3 regions of the Limnohabitans sp. Hippo4 genome follow, and region 2 is predicted to be linked to each of the others. Evidence: riboswitches for the same ligand, from Rfam matches in the RefSeq annotation. Region 2 holds a riboswitch; each other region holds the start of a gene.

Region 1 (6,871 bases), 370 kb from region 2:
AACTCAGGCCACGTGATGGGAATCATCTCGCTGGTGGCATTGAGCTTCATGGTGCAAGAGCCCAGCGGAATCATGCTGCGATCGAGGGCCAAATCTTTGTCGCTCAACTGGCGGATGTAGCGCAGCATGCCTGTTTCGGAGTGATAACGATTGAACACAGGGTGCGTGAGGTACGTGCTGGTGCGGCGCAAGCTTGTAGGTATGAGGCTGTCGAGGCCTTTTTCAAATGGCGCCCAATCGGGCAGGGCTTGGCCACCTTCTGCAAAGCTAGACCAAAGCGCTTCGATGTCGTCACGCGAGGTGGTTTCGTCCAAAGACACGGCAATGCTGTCGGCTGAGAGCTTGCGCAGGTTCATGCCTTTGAGCAAGGCTTTTTGCAACACGGCATCTGTGCGTGCGCCGGTGATCACTTGCAAAGTGTCGAAGGCAGATTTATGCGCCAATTTGCAACCCAGTTGCTCTAAGCCTTCTGCCAAGATGGCTGTGTAACTGGCCACGCGTTGTGCGATGCGCTTCAAACCGACGGGCCCGTGATAAACAGCATACATGCTGGCCACGACCGCAGGCAAGACCTGCGCAGTACAAATGTTGGAGGTGGCTTTTTCGCGGCGAATGTGTTGCTCGCGGGTTTGCAAAGCCAAACGGTAAGCGGGGTTGCCGTGCACGTCCACACTCACGCCCACCAAGCGGCCAGGCATGGAGCGTTTGAAGTCGTCACGGCAGGCCAGGTAAGCTGCGTGCGGGCCACCGGCGCCCATGGGCATGCCAAAGCGTTGGGTGGTGCCCACCACAATGTCGGCATCCAATTCGCCGGGCGGTGTGACCAAGGTGAGGGCCAGCAAATCGGCGGCCACGATGAAGGCGGCTTGCGCGGCGTGGGCCTGTGCAATGACATCTTTCAAATCGTGAATCATGCCCGCGGTGGAAGGGTACTGCGCGACCACTGCAAAGTAGTCGTGTTGCTTCATCAACTCAGGTGCAAAGCCCACCAACACATTCAAGCCCAATGGCGCAGCACGTGTTTGAATCACCTCAATCGTTTGCGGATGGCAATCGCCCGCCACAATGATGTTGTTGCTTTTGGATTTGACCGAGCGTTTGGCCAAGGTCATGGCTTCAGCTGCCGCTGTGGCTTCGTCCAGCATCGATGCGTTGGCAATGGGCATGGCCGTTAAATCGCAGACCATGGTTTGGAAATTCACCAAAGCTTCCATGCGGCCTTGGCTGATCTCGGCTTGGTAGGGTGTGTAGGCCGTGTACCAGGCTGGGTTTTCCAAAATGTTGCGAAGGATCACGCCGGGTGTGTGATTGCCGTAATAGCCCTGGCCAATGAAACTTTTGAGAATCTTGTTTTGTTGCGCCATGGCTTTGAGCTCTGCCAATGCGCTGGCTTCAGTCACTGGCGCAGGCAACTTCATGGCTTGGCTGCGCGCAATCGAAGCTGGCACGATGCTTTCAATCAAAGCACGCCTAGATGCCACACCAATGACGGACAACATGTGATGCTCATCTGCTTCACTGATGCCAATGTGGCGTGCAATGAATTCACTGTTGTTTTCGAGTTGGCTTAAAGGGGTGGCAGATGACATCAACATGGTGGGGCTTTCAAACGCAAAGTTCGATCAAAACAAGCAACAAAATTTCAATTCTGATTTCAGTTGGATGCAGCAAACGCTGTGTACGCTGTTTCGTCCAACAAAGCATTCACTTGCGATGCATCCGACAACTTCACTTTGAAGAACCAACCGGCACCCAGGGGGTCGGTGTTGGCCAAAGAGGGGTCGTCACGCAGGGCTTCGTTCACTTCGGTAATTTCACCGCTAATGGGCATGTAAACATCGGCTGCAGCCTTCACAGACTCGACCACGCCAGCCACAGCTTTTTGTTCAAAGCTGCTGCCCACTTCAGGCAACTCCACAAACACCACATCACCCAAAGCGTCTTGCGCATGGTGCGTAATGCCCACAGTGGCCACATCGCCTTCAACCTTGATCCACTCGTGCTCTTCGGTGTACTTCAAACTCATTTTTCTCTCCTTGAATAATTTAATTGGGGTCAGATCAACATTAATTATCGGGGTCAGATCACAATTGTTGGGCGATCTTTAGCCGCGGTAATAACGATTAGGAACAAAAGGCATGGCACTGACCGTCATGGGCACTGCTTTGCCGCGCACCATGGCATTCACAACCGTGCTCATTGCAGCATTTGCAACGTCCACATAGCCCATGGCGACAGGCACATTGGTGGTGGGGCCGAGCAAACCACTGGACACTTCACCGATCTTGACGCCCTGCAAGCTTTGCAGTTCTACATGTTCGCGAACGGGCACACGTTCTTTCGCAATCAAACCGACACGTTTGCGAGTTAGAGGATGCGTGCCATCCAATTGGCCCAACACGATGGTGGCACCAGGGAAACCACCAGCGCGTGCGCCACCTGTGCGACGTACTTTTTGAATGGCCCAATTGAGGCCTGCTTCGATAGGGGTAGTGGTGGTGTCGATGTCGTTGCCGTACAAACACAATCCCGCTTCGAGGCGCAGGGAATTGCGAGCACCCAAACCAATGGGCTTCACTTCTGCTTGCGCTAACAAGGCGCGGGCAAATGCATCCACTTCGGTATTGCCCACAGAAATCTCAAACCCATCTTCACCGGTATAGCCAGAACGTGTGATGAACAGATCCGCACCTTGCCATTCAAACGCTGCGCCAGTCATGAACACCAACTTTTCAACGCCTGGCACCATGCGTGACAAAGCATCAACCGCTTTAGGACCTTGCAAAGCCAAGAGGGCGCGCTCGGGCATGGGAATGACTTGGCATCGCGAGCCAATGCGCGCTTGAATGTGTGCGATGTCATTGACTTTGCAAGCACCGTTCACAATCACAAAAATATCAGTGCCGCGGTTGACAAACATCAGGTCGTCAATGATGGTGCCTTCGTCGGTGAGCAGCAAACCATAGCGCTGTTTGCCCACAGGCAAATCGATCACATCGACTGGCATCAAAGATTCAAAGGCTGCCGCGGCATCGGGACCCACCAAACGCAATTGGCCCATGTGCGACACATCAAACAAACCTGCTTCGGCGCGTGTGTGATGGTGCTCGGCCATCAAACCCATGGGGTATTGAACGGGCATGCTGTAACCGGCAAAGGGCACCATGCGTGCGCCAAGCTCTATGTGCAAAGCATTGAGGGGGGTGTTGAGCAAAGCGGTGTCAGCGGACAATTGAATTCTCCAAGGGCAAAGTAAAACCATGACCGAAATCATGGATTGCCCTCGCTGTCCGCTTTACCTGAGCGATTCGCCGGTTGTGTCTTTCGGGGGAAAGACTCACTGCGGGTTGCGCCTTCGGTGGAGGGTTCGACCGGATGGTCCGCCCTCTCTCTCCAGTGAGGATGCGTTGATAAACAAAGTTAACAACGTTTGTCAGTCCTGGGTACCTGAGCGTTCAGAAATCTAAAGATTTCCTGCGCCTTCGGTGGCAGTCTTTTACAAGCCTGCACTCTCCTGACGGCTCAAATTATAAACAGGTCTTTTGAACCTGCCAGCACTTTTTACATGCCAGAGTAGTTAGGTCCACCACCGCCTTCTGGTGTGACCCAGACGATGTTTTGTGTTGGATCTTTGATGTCGCAGGTTTTGCAATGCACGCAATTTTGCGCATTGATTTGCAGACGATCGGATTGGTCTTCGTTCTTGACGTATTCGTAAACGCCAGCAGGGCAATAGCGCGCCTCGGGGCCTGCAAATTTGGCCAAGTTGATGCCCACCGGCACGCTGGCGTCCTTCAAGGTAAGGTGCGCCGGTTGATTCTCTTCGTGGTTGGTGTTGCTGATGAACACACTGGACAATCGATCAAATGTGAGCTTGCCATCGGGCTTGGGATACTGAATGGGTTGGCAATCAGCCGCAGGCTTGAGGTAAGTGTGATCGGCCGCTGCACGGCGAATTGTCCATGGCACATGGCCGCGCAACACAAATTGCTCCACACCGGTCATGAGCGTGCCCACTGTGCGGCCTTTTTTGAACCACTGCTTGAAGTTGCGGGCCTTATTCAACTCGGTGTGCAACCAGCTGTTCTCGAAAGCTTCTGGGTACGCGCTGAGTTCGTCATGCGCGCGTCCAGCTTGCAATGCGTCATAGGCCGCTTCGGCTGCCAACATGCCAGTCTTGATGGCTGCGTGGCTTCCTTTGATGCGGCTGGCATTGAGATACCCCGCATCGCAACCTACCAAGGCGCCACCTGGGAACACAGTTTTAGGCAAGGACAAAAGGCCACCTGCTGTAATGGCACGCGCACCATAAGAAATGCGTTTAGCTGGCGCAATGCCTTTGGCCTCGTCGCCTTCAAAGTACCAGCGAATGTTGGGGTGTGTTTTGAAGCGTTGGAATTCTTCAAAGGGGCTGAGCCAAGGGTTGGTGTAATCCAAGCCCACCACAAAACCCACCACCACTTTGTTGTCTTCCATATGGTACAGGAAAGAGCCGCCGTAGGTGTTTTCGTCTAAGGGCCAGCCAGCGCTGTGCAAGGCCAAGCCAGCTTTGTGACGTGCAGGGTCGATTTCCCATAACTCTTTGATGCCGATGCCGTAGCTTTGCGGATCTTTGCCGTCGTCCAATTTGAACTTGGCAATGACCTGCTTGCCCAAATGGCCCCGCGCGCCTTCAGCAAACACGGTGTACTTGGCATGCAGTTCCATGCCCAATTGGAAGCTGTCCGTTGGCTCGCCATCTTTGCCGATGCCCATGTTGCCAGTGGCCACACCCTTGACGGAGCCGTCGGCGTTGTACAAAACTTCTGCCGCCGTAAAGCCTGGGAAAATTTCTACGCCCAAGGCTTCGGCTTGTTCGCCTAACCAGCGGGTGAGGTTGCCCAAGCTGATGATGTAGTTGCCATCGTTGTGAAAGCAGGGTGGCAGGGCGAAATTGGGGACGCGTGTGGCGCCGTTTTCAGTGGTCATCAAGAAGATGTCTTCCGTGACCGGTTGATTTAAAGGGGCGCCCATTTCTTTCCAGTTGGGAAAGAGTTCAGTCAGGGCAATGGGGTCCATGATGGCGCCCGACAAAATGTGCGCGCCGGGCTCGGAACCTTTTTCCAACACCACCACAGAAACTTCCGTGCCTTTTTCTTGGGCCAATTGCTTCAAGCGAATGGCCGTCGACAAACCTGCTGGGCCACCGCCCACAATCACCACGTCGTATTCCATGGATTCGCGGGGACCGTGTGTATTCAAAATCTCTTCGGGTGTCATGGTGGACTCACATCAAGTTGAAATTTAGGGGCCAAATATGGCAATTTGTCCATTTTAAACGTGGAAGAGGCAGAATCTGCCTTCATCAAGTCACCTAAATGATGACTTAGGCCAATGCAATTAGTCGAGATGAACGATGAAATTTGAAATACCAGAGATCAAGAAAAAAGTTCACGAAATGATCATCCCCATTCGATGGGGTGACATGGATGCCATGGGGCATGTCAACAACACGGTTTACTTTAGATATCTGGAAACCGTGCGCATTGATTATTTCCAGTCGATTGGCTGCGAACCTAATCCGCAAGGGCAGGGTCCCGTCATCGTGAATGCCTTCTGCAATTTCTACAAACAGCTGGAATACCCAGGGAATGTGCTGGCCAAAATGTATGTGAGCGACCCTGCGCGCACCACTTTTGAGAGCTGGTGCACCTTGGAGCTGGTGGACAAGCCTGGAGTGATTTACGCGGCAGGCGGGGCCACCACCATTTGGGTGGATTTCCCTTTGCAAAAAGCCGTGAACTTGCCGGACGAAATCAGGGCTCGCGTGACGCCCTGAAAAAGCAAGCCGCCGAGAGCCTGTTATTTTTGTTTGGGCACGCGACCCATCAAGTAAAACTCAGGATTGGGCATCATGTTACTGAAGCTGGCCATGCGGTTGGACAAACCAAAGAAGGCTGTAATGGCCGCAATGTCCCAGATGTCTTCGTCGTCAAAACCTTGCGCATGCAAAGGCGCAAAGTCGGCATCTTCAATTTGGTCGCTGTGCAAACACACCTTCATGGCGAAATCGAGCATGGCGCGCTGGCGCGGTGAGATGTCTGCTTTGCGATAGTTGACCGCCACTTGATCGGCCACCAAGGGCTTCTTTTCGTAAATGCGCAGGATGGCGCCATGGGCCACCACGCAATACAAACAGTTGTTGGCCGCACTGGTGGTGGTGACGATCATTTCGCGATCGCCTTTGGTCAGGTTGCTGGTGCGACCTACAGACTCGGGCACCATGAGGGCGTCATGGTAAGCAAAGAACGCGCGCCACTCTGCGGGTCTGCGCGCAAAAGCCAAAAAGACTTGCGGCACAAAACCAGCTTTTTCTTGCACCTCCAAAATCTTGGCGCGAATGTCTTCGGGAACATCTTTGAGCTCAGGTACGGGGTAGCGTTGGGCTTTGGCGGTGCTGGTCATGGTCAATCCTTGTCAGTTTTCCGATTCTATTCACCTATTACACTATGGGTTTTAAGTCTTTCCCCTCTTAGGAGTGCCCTGTGAACAAGATTTTCCCCTCTGCGGCCGAGGCGCTGAAAGGCGTCGTGGCAGATGGTCAACTGCTTGCTGTGGGTGGCTTTGGCCTCTGCGGTATCCCTGAAGCCCTGATTGATGCGCTGCGCGACTCTGGCTGCAAAAACCTCACCGCCATTTCGAACAATGCGGGTGTCGACGGTTTTGGCTTGGGCAAGTTGCTTGAAACACGTCAGATTAAAAAAATGATTTCATCCTATGTGGGTGAGAACAAAGAATTTGAGCGTCAGTTTTTGGCGGGTGAATTGGAATTGGAATTCACCCCCCAAGGCACGCTGGCTGAAAAGCTGCGCGCTGGCGGTGCAGGCATTCC
Region 2 (6,871 bases):
GCCAAGCTTTCTCGCCCTTGTGATCGCCAAAGTGAATTTGGCGGTCTTGCTCGCCGGGGTTCAAAAACACGCCCCAACGGTAGTCGCGCATTTTGACGTGACCAAACTGTGCCCAACCTTGTGGGTCCACGCTGACAGCAGTACGCAAATAAACGTCCATGTCGGTTGAACCTTCGGGGCCCATGTCATCCCACCAGTTGATGAAGTTGGGCTGCCATTGCTCCAAGGCGCGTTGCAACGTGCGGTCTTCAGACAAGTTGACGTTGTTAGGAATCTTTTCGCTGTAGTTGATACCGGACATGTGAGTCTCCAGAAATTAAAGCAACGGTGGGGTCAAATTTTGGTTGCAGCAAAGACCACCGGGAACCTTGCTGCACAACACTTTTAAAAAAACTTTTGTACGTTGAGGCTTAAACGCGGTTCATGTCGAACTGCACTTTTTCGCCTTTGCCGTAGACCTTCAAGGCACCTTTTTCGCCCACAGCGTTGGGGCGCTGGAAGATCCAGTTTTGCCATGCAGTGAGGCGACCAAAAATACGGGTGAACATGTTCTCTTTGCTGGCAAAACGCAGGTTGGCTTCAAGGCCTGTCAGGGCATCAGGTGACATGGCCGCGCGCTCTTCCAAGCACAAGCGAATCTCGTCGTCCCAATCGATGTCGTCCGGTGCGGCTGTCACCAAACCCAAAGCCAATGCTGCATCTGCATCCAAAGCTTTGCCAATGGCGCCGCGCGCAGCTTCCATGGCAGGCACTTCTTCGTAGAAGCGACGGGCCAAGCGCGACTGATCGTTCACCATGGGGTAGAAGCCAAAGTTGAACTCATTCAACTGAAGGGTGGGCGCTTTGTCTGCATCATCGGGCAAGGCCAACATGTATGTGCGGTCAGCGCAGAAAGCCAATTCGGCGAAGGTGCCCACAAAGCAAGTGCCTGGCTCTACGAGTGCAAAAATACTGCGTGAAGAGACATCCAAGCGGGCCAAAGTGCGGCGCAGATGGCCAATTGTTTCGCGCACGAACCAGTGATCTTTGTGGGCCAACAAAGTGGCATCGCTGGCCAACACAGCCTTGGCTTCTCCTGACGTTTTCAACAACCAGGTGCCAATGTCGAGTTCGTTGGTGCGCATGTGCAAAATGGCGTCGTCCAATTCACGCACCATTTGCAAAGGCCACCACTGCGCACCAGCTGACAAGATGCCAGCGATGTCTGAGGGCTGTGCAGATGCTGGTGCTTTCACTGTGAAGGTGGCCAAGCGCTTGGTGCGGTCGATCTCAACCGTCACGTTGTTGTAGCTGATGCGGTCAGCTTCGATGTTGCGCTGAATGGGTGTGAGTGCCACGCCTTTTTCTGTCGCAGGGCGATCGCTTTGCGACGCCAATTTGTTTGCACGCTCGCGCACCACTTGCTCAAATTGGTTGGGCTTGGCAATGGCATCGACCAAGCGCCAGTCGACGGCTTTTTGACCGCGCACACCCTCCACGCTGGTGCAGAAAATGTCGGCCAGGTCGTGGCGCACATGGCGCTTGTCGGTCACGCGGGTGAGGCCACCTGTACCGGGCAACACACCCAGCAATGGCACTTCGGGCAAAGACACTGCAGAGGAGCGGTCATCGACCAACACAATGTCATCGCAGGCCAATGCCAATTCGTAACCACCGCCGGCACAGGCACCGTTCAATGCGGCCACAAACTTCAAGCCAGAGTATTTGCTAGAGTCTTCAATGCCGTTGCGAGTTTCGTTGGTGAACTTACAGAAATTCACTTTCCAACCATGGGTGGACACGCCCAACATGAAGATGTTGGCGCCAGAGCAGAACACGCGGTCCTTCAAGCTGGTCACCACCACAGAGCGAACTTCTGGGTGCTCAAAGCGAATGCGCTGCAGCGCATCGTGCAATTCAATGTCCACGCCCAAGTCATATGAGTTGAGCTTCAATTTGTAGCCAGGTCGAATGCCTGCGTTTTCGTCGATGTTGATCGACAAGGTGGCCACAGCACCGTCAAAGGCCAAGCTGATGTGCTTGTAGTTTTCTGGGCTGGTTTGGTAATTGACGATGGGCGCTGTAGTCATTGGGGTCTCCTTTAGATGGGTTTGTTAACTCACAATTTGTATGCATTAAATTGCATCATGACATGAATTTTATTGCATCATATTTTTTTGTCAATATGCATTTTAATGCATTTAATTAGTAATTACCCTATATCGCAAGGGAAATCAGGATTCATCGGCTGACAATCCCAAATATTGGCAAACTGAAGCGTGCAAAATTGAATAAGCTTGCTCTTCGCTTTTTGCACTGGTATGCACAGACAGATCAGCTTTGGAGTAAAAGGCTGCGCGCCCCTCCAAGATACGCTTGAGATCCGCCATTGCTTCTTGACTTGCGGCAATTGGGCGCGTGTCGCCTTGCGCGGCTACCCGGCTCATATGGTCAATTGGATCCGCCTGAATCCAAATTGTCGTGCATTGCGACAAAAGTAAGTTGAAATTGGAAGAGTCGGATACCAATCCCCCAGGTGTAGCGATGACTGTCTGCGGCTGATTTTGAATAACCTCGGCAAGCACACGCCGCTCGTATCGTCGGTAAGCATTGGCACCATAAAGATCATGGATTTCACTGATTTGGCAACCCGCAAACTTTTCAATTTCGCGACTCAGTTCAATGAAAGTGAAACCCAAATCATCGGCCAAACGTTGGCCCAGCGTGGTTTTGCCGGCACCTCGCAAACCAATCAAGGCAATGCGTGTACGGCGAGCGGTGGCGTCGCCACTCTCACCAAACATATCGCTCAGCTGCAAGCGCGCACGACGCAAATCAGGCTCTGTGCGTTTGCTCAGTAGCTCACGAATCAACAGCCATTCGGGCGAACTGGTGCTGATGTCACCCAACAGCTCTGCCAATGAACATTTTAAGGCTTGCGAAAGCTGATGAAGCAACAGCACTGAAACATTACCCGAACCAGACTCCAAATTGGCAAGGTGTCTTTCAGAAACCTCTGCAACTAAGGCTACTGCTCTTCGGGTCATGCCTTTGCGCAAGCGCAATGTTCTAGCTCGCTCACCTAATGCCAGCAAAAATGAGTTGCGATGCAGTTCAGAATGGGGTGTGTAAATGTGATCTTGATCTCTTAACAACATGTCTATATTTTCCAAATTTTAGGGTAAACCCTTATAAAATATCTACACAAAACATGCACTTTAATGCATACTACATGAAATGCACAATAGTTCATATCAAAATTTTTGAAATACCGAAAATAAGAGATAGAGAGACAAAAATGACCCCAAACGCAAGCGCTCCCAACACAGAATTTAATTTTGCACAACACATCGTCGCTATCAATTCAGCGCGAGCAGACAAGACAGCACTGATTGACGACTTTGGATCAATCAGCTACGGCCAAATGGCAGACCAAATTCGATGCTTTGCAGGCGGCCTTCAGGCTATGGGCCTTAAACGTGAAGAGCGTTTGCTTTTGCTGATGCAAGACAGCATCGACTGGGTTGTGGCTTTTCTGGGCTCACTTTATGCAGGGGTGGTACCCGTCGCAGTCAACACCTTACTAACTGCTGAAGACTACGCCTTTATGCTGAGCAACAGCCGCGCACAAGCAGCATTGGTGTCAGGCGCTTTGTTACCAACCTTGCAAGATGCAATGCATTTGCAACAAAACGAAGTGCGGCAGGTGGTGGTCTCTCGCCCCACCTCCAGTTTGACAAACTACCAAGTCGACATGGCTGACTTTGTAGCCCAGAATAAGCCCGTATTGCCTGCATCGACTTTGGCCGATGAGCCTGCGTTTTGGCTCTATTCATCTGGCTCAACCGGCAAACCCAAAGGAACGGTGCACAGCCAAGGCAACCTTTACTGGACCGCAGAGTTGTATGGCAAAGGGGTACTGAATTTACAAGAGACTGATACGGTGTTCTCTGCTGCCAAATTGTTTTTTGCCTATGGATTGGGCAACGGTCTTACTTTCCCATTGAGTGTTGGCGCCAGTGTGGTGCTGATGGCCGAACGTCCTACCCCACAGGCCACATTCAAGCGCTTGGTGAGTCACCAACCAACCGTGTTTTACGGCGCGCCAACAGGATATGGCGGAATGCTGGCAAGCCCAGAGTTGCCTTCAAAAGACGCGGTGAATTTGCGTCTGTGTTCCTCGGCTGGTGAAGCACTACCACGTGAAATCGGTGAGCGTTGGACAAGTCATTTCGGCTGCGAGATCATTGATGGCATCGGTTCAACCGAAATGCTGCATGTGTTTCTGTCCAATCGACCTGGCGATGTCCGTTACGGCACTACAGGCAAAGCAGTACCTGGTTATGAAGTACAACTTCGCAATGAAGATGGCAGCGTCGTGACCGGTCACAACGAGATTGGAGATCTTTACATCAAAGGTCCTAGCAGTGCATTGATGTACTGGAACAACCGCGAAAAGTCTCGCGACACTTTCCAAGGCGTATGGACCAAAAGTGGCGACAAATACAGCCGTGATGTGGATGGCTACTACACTTACGCTGGACGCAACGATGACATGCTGAAGGTCAGCGGCATCTATGTCTCGCCTTTCGAAGTGGAAGCCACATTGGTACAGCATCCTGCAATTTTGGAGGTCGCAGTTATCGGAAAAGAAGATACAGACGGACTCACAAAAACAAAAGCTTTTATTGTGCTGAAAGAAGGACAAAACCTAAATGAAGTAGAGGTGAAAGCATTTGTGAAAGAGCGCCTTGCGCCCTACAAATACCCACGCTTTATCGAATTTGTAGCAGAGTTACCCAAGACTGCGACAGGAAAGATTCAGCGATTTCGACTGCGAGATCAGGAGCAACAAGGCACCTGAAGATCAAGTCAGATCACATTTCCCAAATCGGGAGAGACTCTGCGCATTCTTGCAGAGCGCCGAAGGAGCAACCACCCCGGAAACTCTCAGGCAAAAGGACCGATTTGGATAGACACATTTGTGTCAAATACTCTGAAGAGTGATTGAGATTCGTCATCTCGGTCCACCGCAGGAGCAAACTGAACTTTAACGTTCGGTGAATCTCTCAGGTTTCAAACAGAGGGGGTCATGCAGCACACATTCGGTGTGCCGTGTGTCAACCTGTTTGAGACGGTTAAACAAGGGAGAGTCTCCATGAAAAAGCACATGGTTGTTATTGGCGGTGGTATCACGGGCGTCACATCTGCGTATACCTTGATTCAGCAAGGTTTTGATGTCACCCTCATCGAAAAAAATCGATATCCAGGCATGGAAACATCCTATGCCAATGGGGGGCAACTCTCAGCTTCAAACGCTGAAGTTTGGACGCACCCCTCCACCATCATCAAGGGCCTCAAGTGGATGCTCAAAAGCGACGCGCCTCTGCTCATGAATCCTACGCCCACATGGCACAAGCTAAGTTGGATGGCCGAATTCATGACCGCCATGACAAAGTACAAGGACAACACCATTGCCACAGCCAAGCTCGCCATTGAATCTCGTGAGCACCACTTCGCATGGGCCAAGGCCGAAGGCATTGAGTTCGATCACAAACGCGAAGGCATTCTGCATTTTTACCGAGATAAGAAAGGCTTTGACCACGCCGGACAAGTTTCTAAGTTGCTTGCGCAGGGGGGCCTGCCCCGTCGCGCAGTGACCCCTGAGGAGATCAAGGTCATCGAGCCCACGCTGCAAGGCAATTACTACGGTGGTTACTTCACCGAAAGTGATTCGACAGGAGACATTCACAAATTCACCTATGGTCTGGCCAAAGCATGCGAGCGTCTAGGCGTGAAAATCCTCAACGAACATGAGGTACTGAGTGTGGCTGCAAATGGTCAAAGTGCATTTGTACAAGTTAAACACGCTGGAGAGACCGACTCACTGACTTTTGATGGCATCGTCATCTGTGCAGGTGTGCATGGCCGCAGACTGGCTGCGCAATTGGGTGATCGACTGAACATTTACCCAGTCAAGGGTTACTCGATCACGGTGAATTTGCCAGATGGCGCCAGTCAGGCTGCAGCACCTCAGGTCAGTCTTCTCGATGACGAGACCAAATTGGTCACCAGCCGTTTAGGCGTTGACCGTTTCCGCGTGGCAGGTACCGCAGAGTTCAACGGCATCAATTTGGACATCCGTGCAGACCGCATTCAACCCTTAATTCAATGGGTCAACCAGTGCTTCCCTGGAATCGATACTCGCAAGGTCATTCCCTGGGCAGGGTTGCGTCCCATGATGCCTAACATGCTGCCTCGCGTGGGCGTAGGCAAAAAAGCCAATGTGTTTTACAACACAGGACATGGCCACCTTGGTTGGACACTGAGCGCAATCACAGCACATCAACTTGCAGGTCATGTCATGGCTTGGTCACAAGAGCAAAGCGGGATTTCAGAACTGGCCCTCGCTCATCAGGAATGATTTTCAAATTTCAAATTCATCCATTTTTAAATAATTTATCCGCAAAGCAGTAAAAAAGGCCGAATGGCCAAGCGGCGCCACATTAAGGAAACAACCATGTCCATGATCAGTTACCAAGTCGAAGCCTTTGGCCGACCACTTGCGCAAGTTATTCGAGATATACCCAACCCGCTTGGCAGCGAGGTGGTCATCAAGGTCGGAAGTTGTGGCGTTTGCCACAGCGATGTGCACTTGCACGATGGTTACTTTGACCTCGGCAATGACATCAAGCTCGACATGACGCGTACCGTCAAACCACCTCGGACTCTTGGTCACGAAATAGCTGGTACGGTCGTGGCTGTGGGACCTGAGGTCAAGGGCGTTAAAGTTGGCGACAAACGCGTGGTTTTTCCATGGATTGGCTGCGGCACTTGTGCTCTTTGCGAAACAGGTAATGAGCATCTGTGCAACAGTCCACAAGCTTTGGGC
Region 3 (6,871 bases), on a different contig from region 2:
ACATGATCATGCTTCAAAATCCACTCATTCGACCTCTTGAAATATTTAGCGCCATGCCTGAGAAATTCAGGCAGACTGGCGTGCGCAGTGAATGGGCCGATGTGAATCAGGGCGGGCGATTGGCGGATTCATTTTTGGAGGGCCCGGTATTTGACACGCATGGCAACCTCTACGTCACCGACATACCTTTTGGCCGTGTGTTTCGAATTGATCCAAAAGGAGAGTGGGACTTGGTGGCGCAATGGGATGGTGAGCCCAATGGCATGAAGTTTCTAAGCGAGACCGAGTTGCTGGTCACCGATTACAAAAACGGTTTGATGCGCCTGAACATTCAAACGGGGCGAGTCAAAGCATTTCTTGAGCGTCGCAACAGCGAAAGCTTCAAAGGTGTCAATGATTTGGTGCTGGACGCCCGGGGCAATGTGTACTTCACAGACCAAGGGCAAACCGGCATGCACGACCCCTCTGGGCGGGTGTACAGACTGTCGCCCGATGGCAAGTTAGACCTGTTGCTGAACAACGTGCCCAGCCCCAATGGCATCGTGCTGTCACCCGATGAGCGGTTTTTGTTTGTCGCTACAACGCGCGGCAATGCTGTTTGGCGCATGCCTTTGTTGAGCGATGGCAGCGTGTCGAAAGTGGGGCAGTTTTTCACATCCTATGGACCGAGTGGTCCTGACGGTTTGGCCATGGATGAAAGTGGCCGACTGCTGGTGGCCAATCCTGGACTGGCTTATGTGTGGGTGCTGTCACATTGGGCGGAACCCGAAGAAATTCTGACAGGACCCAAAGGCGCGTCTCTCACCAACATGGCATTTGGTGGCAAAGACCGGAAAACCTTGTATTGCACAGACTCAAGCAATGGCAACATATTGATGGCCGACATGTCCGTGGCCGGTTGTCTGCTGCATCGCGCAAAATAGGGGGCATGTCAAATGAACAACTCCTTACCCCAGAACAGCTCAAAGCGCTGGCCGTTCACCCCCCGCATCACTGCAATTGCGCCCTGAAAATCTGCAAAGGCTGGGAAAGCGTGCCCGACGCGCGCTGGCCTGCTGCCCAAATGCAAGCTGCAGGCACCCTCAGGCAAGAACTAGCCGAAGGCCAAGTGGAATTGACCTTCGAAGAATTCCACCCCAACGGTACGCGCTATGACTCACCGAACGCGCCCATTGCAGTGGACTACTTTCCCTACAACCGCTGCGACGTCTTCAAGTGCATCACATGCCAATGTGCTGTCTTGAAGTACACCGAATACGGCGGTTATTACGTGGACACACGTGCCAGGTTGGTCGATCCTGAAATGATCGTGGCACGCTCAGCAGAAGCCTGAGCCGCCACTACTTCCGCCACCATGTCTGCCGTCACGGCAGACAATGTCCAACCTAAGTGACCGTGACCTGTGTTGTAAAACACATTGGCAGCTTTGCCACGACCCACGCGGGGCATCATGTTGGGCATCATGGGACGCAAGCCAGCCCATGGAACCACGGAGCGGGTGTTGATTTTGGGGAAGCATTGATTGACCCAATCGACCAATGGCTTGATGCGGTCAGCGCGGATGTCACGGTTGTAGCCGTTAAATTCTGCAGTGCCTGCCACACGGAATCGGTCGTCGCCTAAACGGCTGGTGACCAACTTGGTCTCGTCGTCCAGCAAGCTGACCTGCGGTGCGCCTGCTTGGCTTTCAGCGTCGTTCAAATTGACCGTGATGGAATAGCCTTTGACAGGGTAGATGTTGACGCGGTCACCCAGTTGTGAAGCAAATTGTTTGCTGGCAACGCCTGCGCACACCACCACGCTGTCAAACGTATGAATGCTGGTAGGCGCATCAGAGTGGGCCACCGTGATCTTGACTTGGCTGTTGTCGCTTTGAATGTTGGTGACGTCTTGGTCATACAAAGTGCGAACGCCTAAATGCTTTGCAGCCATGGCTAAACCGTTGGTGAACTTGTGGATGTCTCCCGTGGCGTCACTTTCTGTGAAATAGCCGCCGTAGTATTTGCCAGCCAAAGTGGGTTCGATGGCTTTCATTTCTTCGGGGGTCACCGCATGGCGTGGCAAGCCACCCTTGGCCAACATTTCAGAAACTTTGCCTGCGTGGTCAAAGCCCTTTTTGTCGCGGTAAATGTGCAAGATGCCTTGCTTTTTCAAATCGAAATCAATGTTTTCAGCTTCAGCCCAAGCAAACAAATGTTGTCGTGCTGCCACAGCCAGTTTGGCTGTTTCAATGGTGTTCTTTTCGTAAGCCGCCATGGAAGCCATGAACTCTGCAAACCAAGAAATTTTGTGCCAGCTGGGTTTGGGATTGACCAGCAGCGGCGCATCACTTTTGAGCATCCATTTCAAGCCCTTGATGATTGTGGAGGGGTGTGTCCAAACTTCTGCATTCGAGGCAGACAACTGTCCGCCATTGGCAAACGACGTCTCCATGGCGGCATAGCGGTGACGCTCAAACAAGGTGACAGAGAAGCCGCGCTTGGCCAGTGCATAAGCAGTGGTGACGCCGGTGATGCCGCCGCCCACAATGGCAATAGTTTTCATGATTCAGATCTTTCAAAACGTCGAAGGGTTGAGCCATGACACAACTGTGCCAGTGGCGCCCCTTCTGTTTTGGACCTGAGAGATTCACAACACGCTGGGGTGTTGCTTGCTCCTGCGGTGGGTTTGCGGACGAAAACGCAAACCACTCTTCAGAATGAAATATGACATCGGTCCTTTTGCCTGAGAGTTTCCGGGGCGGTTGCTCCTTCGGCGTTGCTTTTAAGCAATCTCTCCCGATGCCACTGATGAGATCAATTTACACCTTGAGGAATTCCCTCGTCAAGTGAATCCAATAGTCAGAACCTGTTGCAATGTTGTCATCGTTGAAGTCGTAACCCGGGTTGTGCACCATGCACGCGCCCGCGGAGTCGCCATCACCGTTGCCAATGAGCAAATAACTGCCAGGAATTTTTTCCAGCATGAAGGCAAAATCTTCGCTGCCAGTTAAAGGCGGACCATTTAAAACAACGCGCTCAGCGCCGACCAAATCCAAAGCCACTTGCCTTGCAAAATTGGTTTCGTTTTCTGAATTCACCAACACGCAATAGCCTTCTTTCCAGTCGACTTCGGCCTTGCAGCCAAAGCTCTCGGCTTGCGATGTGGCAATGGCTTTGATGCGTTGCTCGAGCAATTTGCGAACACCAGGGTCCAAAGCGCGCACACTCAATTCAAGTGTGGCCAATGCAGGGATCACATTGTTGGCCTTGCCCGCTTGAATGGAGCCCACCGTCACCACAGCGGTGTGCAGTGGATCGACATTGCGAGACACCACAGTTTGCAAAGCCATGACGATAGACGCTGCAGCCACCAAAGAGTCTGCTGCGCGATGCGGCATACCGCCATGTCCGCCTGTACCATTCACGCGAATGGTGACGTAGTCACTAGACGCCATGGCACTGCCACTGCGAAACACAAATTTGCCCACAGGCACGCCAGGCATGTTGTGCATGGCAAAGATGGCATCGCAAGGGAACAAGTCAAACAGACCGTCTTGCATCATGCGCAGCGCGCCGCCACCGCCTTCTTCGGCCGGTTGAAAGATGAGGTGCAACACGCCATCAAACGCGCTGTTTAATGCCAACTCGTGGGCGGCGGCTAGCAGCATGGCGGTGTGGCCATCATGGCCGCAGGCATGCATCAGTCCGGGCTTGGTGCTCGACCATTCGGCGCCACTGGCCTCTTGAATGGGCAGGGCATCCATGTCGGCACGCAGGCCCAAGCTGCGTGTGCTGGTGCCGCGTTTGAGTGTGCCTACCACGCCGGTGCCCCCCAAACCGCGGTGAACTTGGTAGCCCCAAGATTCAAGCTTGGACGCCACCAACTCAGCGGTGCGATGTTCTTCAAACGCCAACTCGGGGTGGCGGTGAATGTCACGCCGGAGTTGGATGAATTCACCCACTCTGGCGGTGAGCGCTTCGCGCAAGTAGGTCATGCTTATTGCGGTTGCAAGTTGATGGACTTGGCAATGGCGCGGAACTGTGCAGTGCCATCTGTATAAGCTTTGCTCACAGCTTGCATTGACAAAGGTTTAGCCATCAACAAGCTGTTGGCTTCCATGCCGGCCAAAACAGAAGGTTCTGTCAAGGCATCGGTAATGGCTTTGTGCAGCACTTGAACCGTGGCTTCAGGTGTGTCTTTTTTCACAAAGTAACCTGTCCAAATGTTGAACGTGAAGTTCTTCAAAGATTTGCTCTCGCTGATGGCGGGATAAGACTTGACAGACTCCAGACGCTCACTGTTGAGCATGGCCAAAATCTTGAGCTTGCCTTGTTTTTGCAATTCGTCATAGTTCTTGCCAAAAGGGGCCAAGAAAATATCGACTTGACCGCCCAACAAATCTTGATTGGCGGGTGCGCCACCTTTGTAGGGCACATGTGTCATGGGGATGTTGGAAATTTTGGACAAGTGTTCACCCAACAGGTGATAGAAGGAGCCAGGGCCAACGCTGGCATAAGTGATGGGGCGTCCAGCTTGTGCTTCTTTACGGGCATAGTCCAAGAACTCGTCCACATTGCTCACCGGCAAATCTTTACGAGCCAAGAATGCAATTTGTGCCGTAGAGATCATTTGAACCAAACGGAAGTCTTCGCTTTTGAACTTAACGGCAGAGATGGCCAAGGGCGCCAAAATCAATTCGTTGGGCGAACCCTGAAAAATGATTTGACCGTCAGAAGGCGCGCTCAAAACTTTTTGTGCAGCAATCGCACCGCTCGCACCGCCCAAGTTGTCAACAATCACGGGCTGTCCCAGATTTTTTGACAAGGTGTTGTTCACTGTACGGGCAATCACATCAGACAAACCACCGGCTGGATAAGGCACCAGCAACGTAACGGGTTTTGAGGGGTAGGTTTGCGCAAAGACTGTACCTGCCATGAGCAACATGCCCACAACCGCGGATGCGCTCTTGATATATTTTTCAACAACTGAGTTCATTTTCGTCTCCTCTTTTTTATGAATCGTGTGCCCATCCTAAAAATGGCTTGAATCTAAGTCAAATGCATATTAATATGATTTAGCATGATTTAAATGCATGGAGAAATGCAATGACCTTGGTTCAACTGAAGCACTTCATTGAATTGGCCGCCAATGGCTCGTTCAGCAAATCGGCTGAAAGACTGTTCCTAACGCAGCCCGCCCTCAGCCGAAGCATCAAATCTCTGGAGGATGAACTGGGTCAAGCCTTGTTTGACAGAGTGGGGCGCAAGAATGAACTGACGCCCTTCGGACATCACATCTTGGGGCAAGCGCGCGAATTACTCGATGCCGCCAACAACCTGAAGCAGAGCAGCCAGCACCTGTTGACAGGGCTTCATGGTCAATTGAAGTTGGGTTTGGGCTCCGGCCCCGGTGCTTTGTGGATGACACCCCTCCTAACCTATGTCGCCAATGAATGCCCCGGCGCACGTTTGGAAATTGCCAGGGGTGCCACCACTTTGTTGGTTCAACAACTCAGAGAGCGCTTATTGGACGCGTTGATCCTGGACATTCGCTCCCTGAGTCCATCGACTGATTTGAAAGTAGAACCCTTGTGTGAGTTGCCAGGCACTTTCATGTGCAACAAAAAACATCCGCTTGCCAAACTGAAGCAAGTCACGTTTGAGCAATTGCTTGATTACCCCATTGCATCAACCCCCTTGAGTGATGAGGTGGCGCGAGTGCTGACTGAAAGATATGGTGCACAAGCACATCCAGAGCAACTGATTCAATTGCGCTGCGAAGAAATATCGAGTTTGTTGGATGTGGCCAGAAACACGCAGGCCGTGGTCTTGGCTGTTCGTGCGCTGGCGCCTGATTTGGTGGCCTTGCCGATGACGCCGGCGCTCAATGCCAATGCCCGCTTTGGCTGGGTCTCTCTTAAGTCAAGGTCGGAAGTGCCCTTGGCCAGAGTGCTGCGCGAGGCAGCAGTACAGCGTTTGTCGGCGCTTTAAGCGGCTACCGTGTAGCCTTCTTCTGCAATGACGTGCGCAATTTCTTCGCGCGCTTTGGAACTCTCTACATCCACTTTGCCTGCAGGTCGGTCGATGGCCACTTTGGCTTCAGGATCTAAACGGGTGATGGCTTTTTTAACGGCCATTTCGCAATGGCCACAAGTCATGCCTTGAACTTGAAATGTGTTGTTCATGATCAACTCCTCTCAATAAATTAGATGTAAGCTTAGCCTATGTCTGAATTGTCCTGCGATATTGGTATTGGTGGCATGACCTGCGCATCATGTGTTGCGCGGGTGGAACGCGCTATCGGAAAGTTGACCGATGTCAAAGACGTCAGTGTGAATTTGGCCACTGAATCTGCGAGGGTCACTTGGAAGTCGCCAGAGTCTGGCGCCCTCAATGCGCAAGAACAGCAAGCCCGCTTGCGACGTGCAGTGCGCGATGCAGGTTACGAGCCCTTGGCCCCAGAACATTTGGAACAAGCACCCGCTGGCGCATGGTCTGGTTTCGGTCCGGTCGCTGTTGGATTGTTGCTCAGTGCACCTTTGGTTCTGCCGATGTTGGGCGATGCACTTGGCAAGCATTGGATGTTGCCTGCGCTGTGGCAGTTTTTATTGGCCACACCTGTGCAATTTATTCTGGGTGCACGGTTTTACAAAGCTGGCTGGCACGCCTTGTTGGCTGGCAGTGGCAACATGGATTTGTTGGTGGCCATTGGCACCTCAGCCGGGTGGTTGTTGTCCATGTGGCTGTGGCTTACGGCAGCCGATGGGCACATGGTGCATTTGTATTTTGAAGGCTCTGCCGTTGTCATTACCCTGGTCTTGCTAGGCAAGTGGCTTGAAGCACGTGCCAAGCGTCAAACCACCGATGCCATTCGGGCCTTGCATGCACTG

Evidence for each region. Region 2 has a riboswitch for glycine ahead of B9Z46_RS08790 (D-amino acid dehydrogenase). Riboswitches for the same ligand answer to the same signal wherever they lie in the genome.
Region 1: it holds a riboswitch for glycine, as region 2 does, so the genes downstream of both, gcvT (glycine cleavage system aminomethyltransferase GcvT) here and B9Z46_RS08790 (D-amino acid dehydrogenase) in region 2, are expected to answer to the same signal.
Region 3: it holds a riboswitch for glycine, as region 2 does, so the genes downstream of both, B9Z46_RS04505 (D-amino acid dehydrogenase) here and B9Z46_RS08790 (D-amino acid dehydrogenase) in region 2, are expected to answer to the same signal.

The regions. Positions count from the first base shown of each region.
Region 1 is NZ_NESE01000002.1:338,775-345,645, forward strand. It holds gene gcvP (aminomethyl-transferring glycine dehydrogenase) at 1-1,595, opposite strand, end outside; gene gcvH (glycine cleavage system protein GcvH) at 1,655-2,026, opposite strand; gene gcvT (glycine cleavage system aminomethyltransferase GcvT) at 2,105-3,262, opposite strand; glycine riboswitch at 3,277-3,407, opposite strand; glycine riboswitch at 3,425-3,527, opposite strand; gene B9Z46_RS07130 (electron transfer flavoprotein-ubiquinone oxidoreductase) at 3,562-5,259, opposite strand; gene B9Z46_RS07135 (thioesterase family protein) at 5,396-5,818, shown strand; gene B9Z46_RS07140 (peroxidase-related enzyme) at 5,842-6,444, opposite strand; gene B9Z46_RS07145 (CoA transferase subunit A) at 6,525-6,871, shown strand, end outside.
Region 2 is NZ_NESE01000002.1:712,495-719,365, reverse strand. It holds gene boxB (benzoyl-CoA 2,3-epoxidase subunit BoxB) at 1-301, opposite strand, end outside; gene boxC (2,3-epoxybenzoyl-CoA dihydrolase) at 411-2,069, opposite strand; gene B9Z46_RS08805 (helix-turn-helix transcriptional regulator) at 2,214-3,137, opposite strand; gene B9Z46_RS08800 (benzoate-CoA ligase family protein) at 3,278-4,843, shown strand; glycine riboswitch at 4,862-4,955, shown strand; glycine riboswitch at 4,966-5,073, shown strand; gene B9Z46_RS08790 (D-amino acid dehydrogenase) at 5,138-6,403, shown strand; gene B9Z46_RS08785 (alcohol dehydrogenase) at 6,500-6,871, shown strand, end outside.
Region 3 is NZ_NESE01000001.1:951,056-957,926, reverse strand. It holds gene B9Z46_RS04515 (SMP-30/gluconolactonase/LRE family protein) at 3-923, shown strand; gene B9Z46_RS04510 (hypothetical protein) at 929-1,333, shown strand; gene B9Z46_RS04505 (D-amino acid dehydrogenase) at 1,267-2,544, opposite strand; glycine riboswitch at 2,703-2,790, opposite strand; gene B9Z46_RS04500 (M20 aminoacylase family protein) at 2,801-3,976, opposite strand; gene B9Z46_RS04495 (tripartite tricarboxylate transporter substrate binding protein) at 3,979-4,977, opposite strand; gene B9Z46_RS04490 (LysR family transcriptional regulator) at 5,088-5,972, shown strand; gene B9Z46_RS04485 (cation transporter) at 5,969-6,166, opposite strand; gene B9Z46_RS04480 (cation-translocating P-type ATPase) at 6,206-6,871, shown strand, end outside.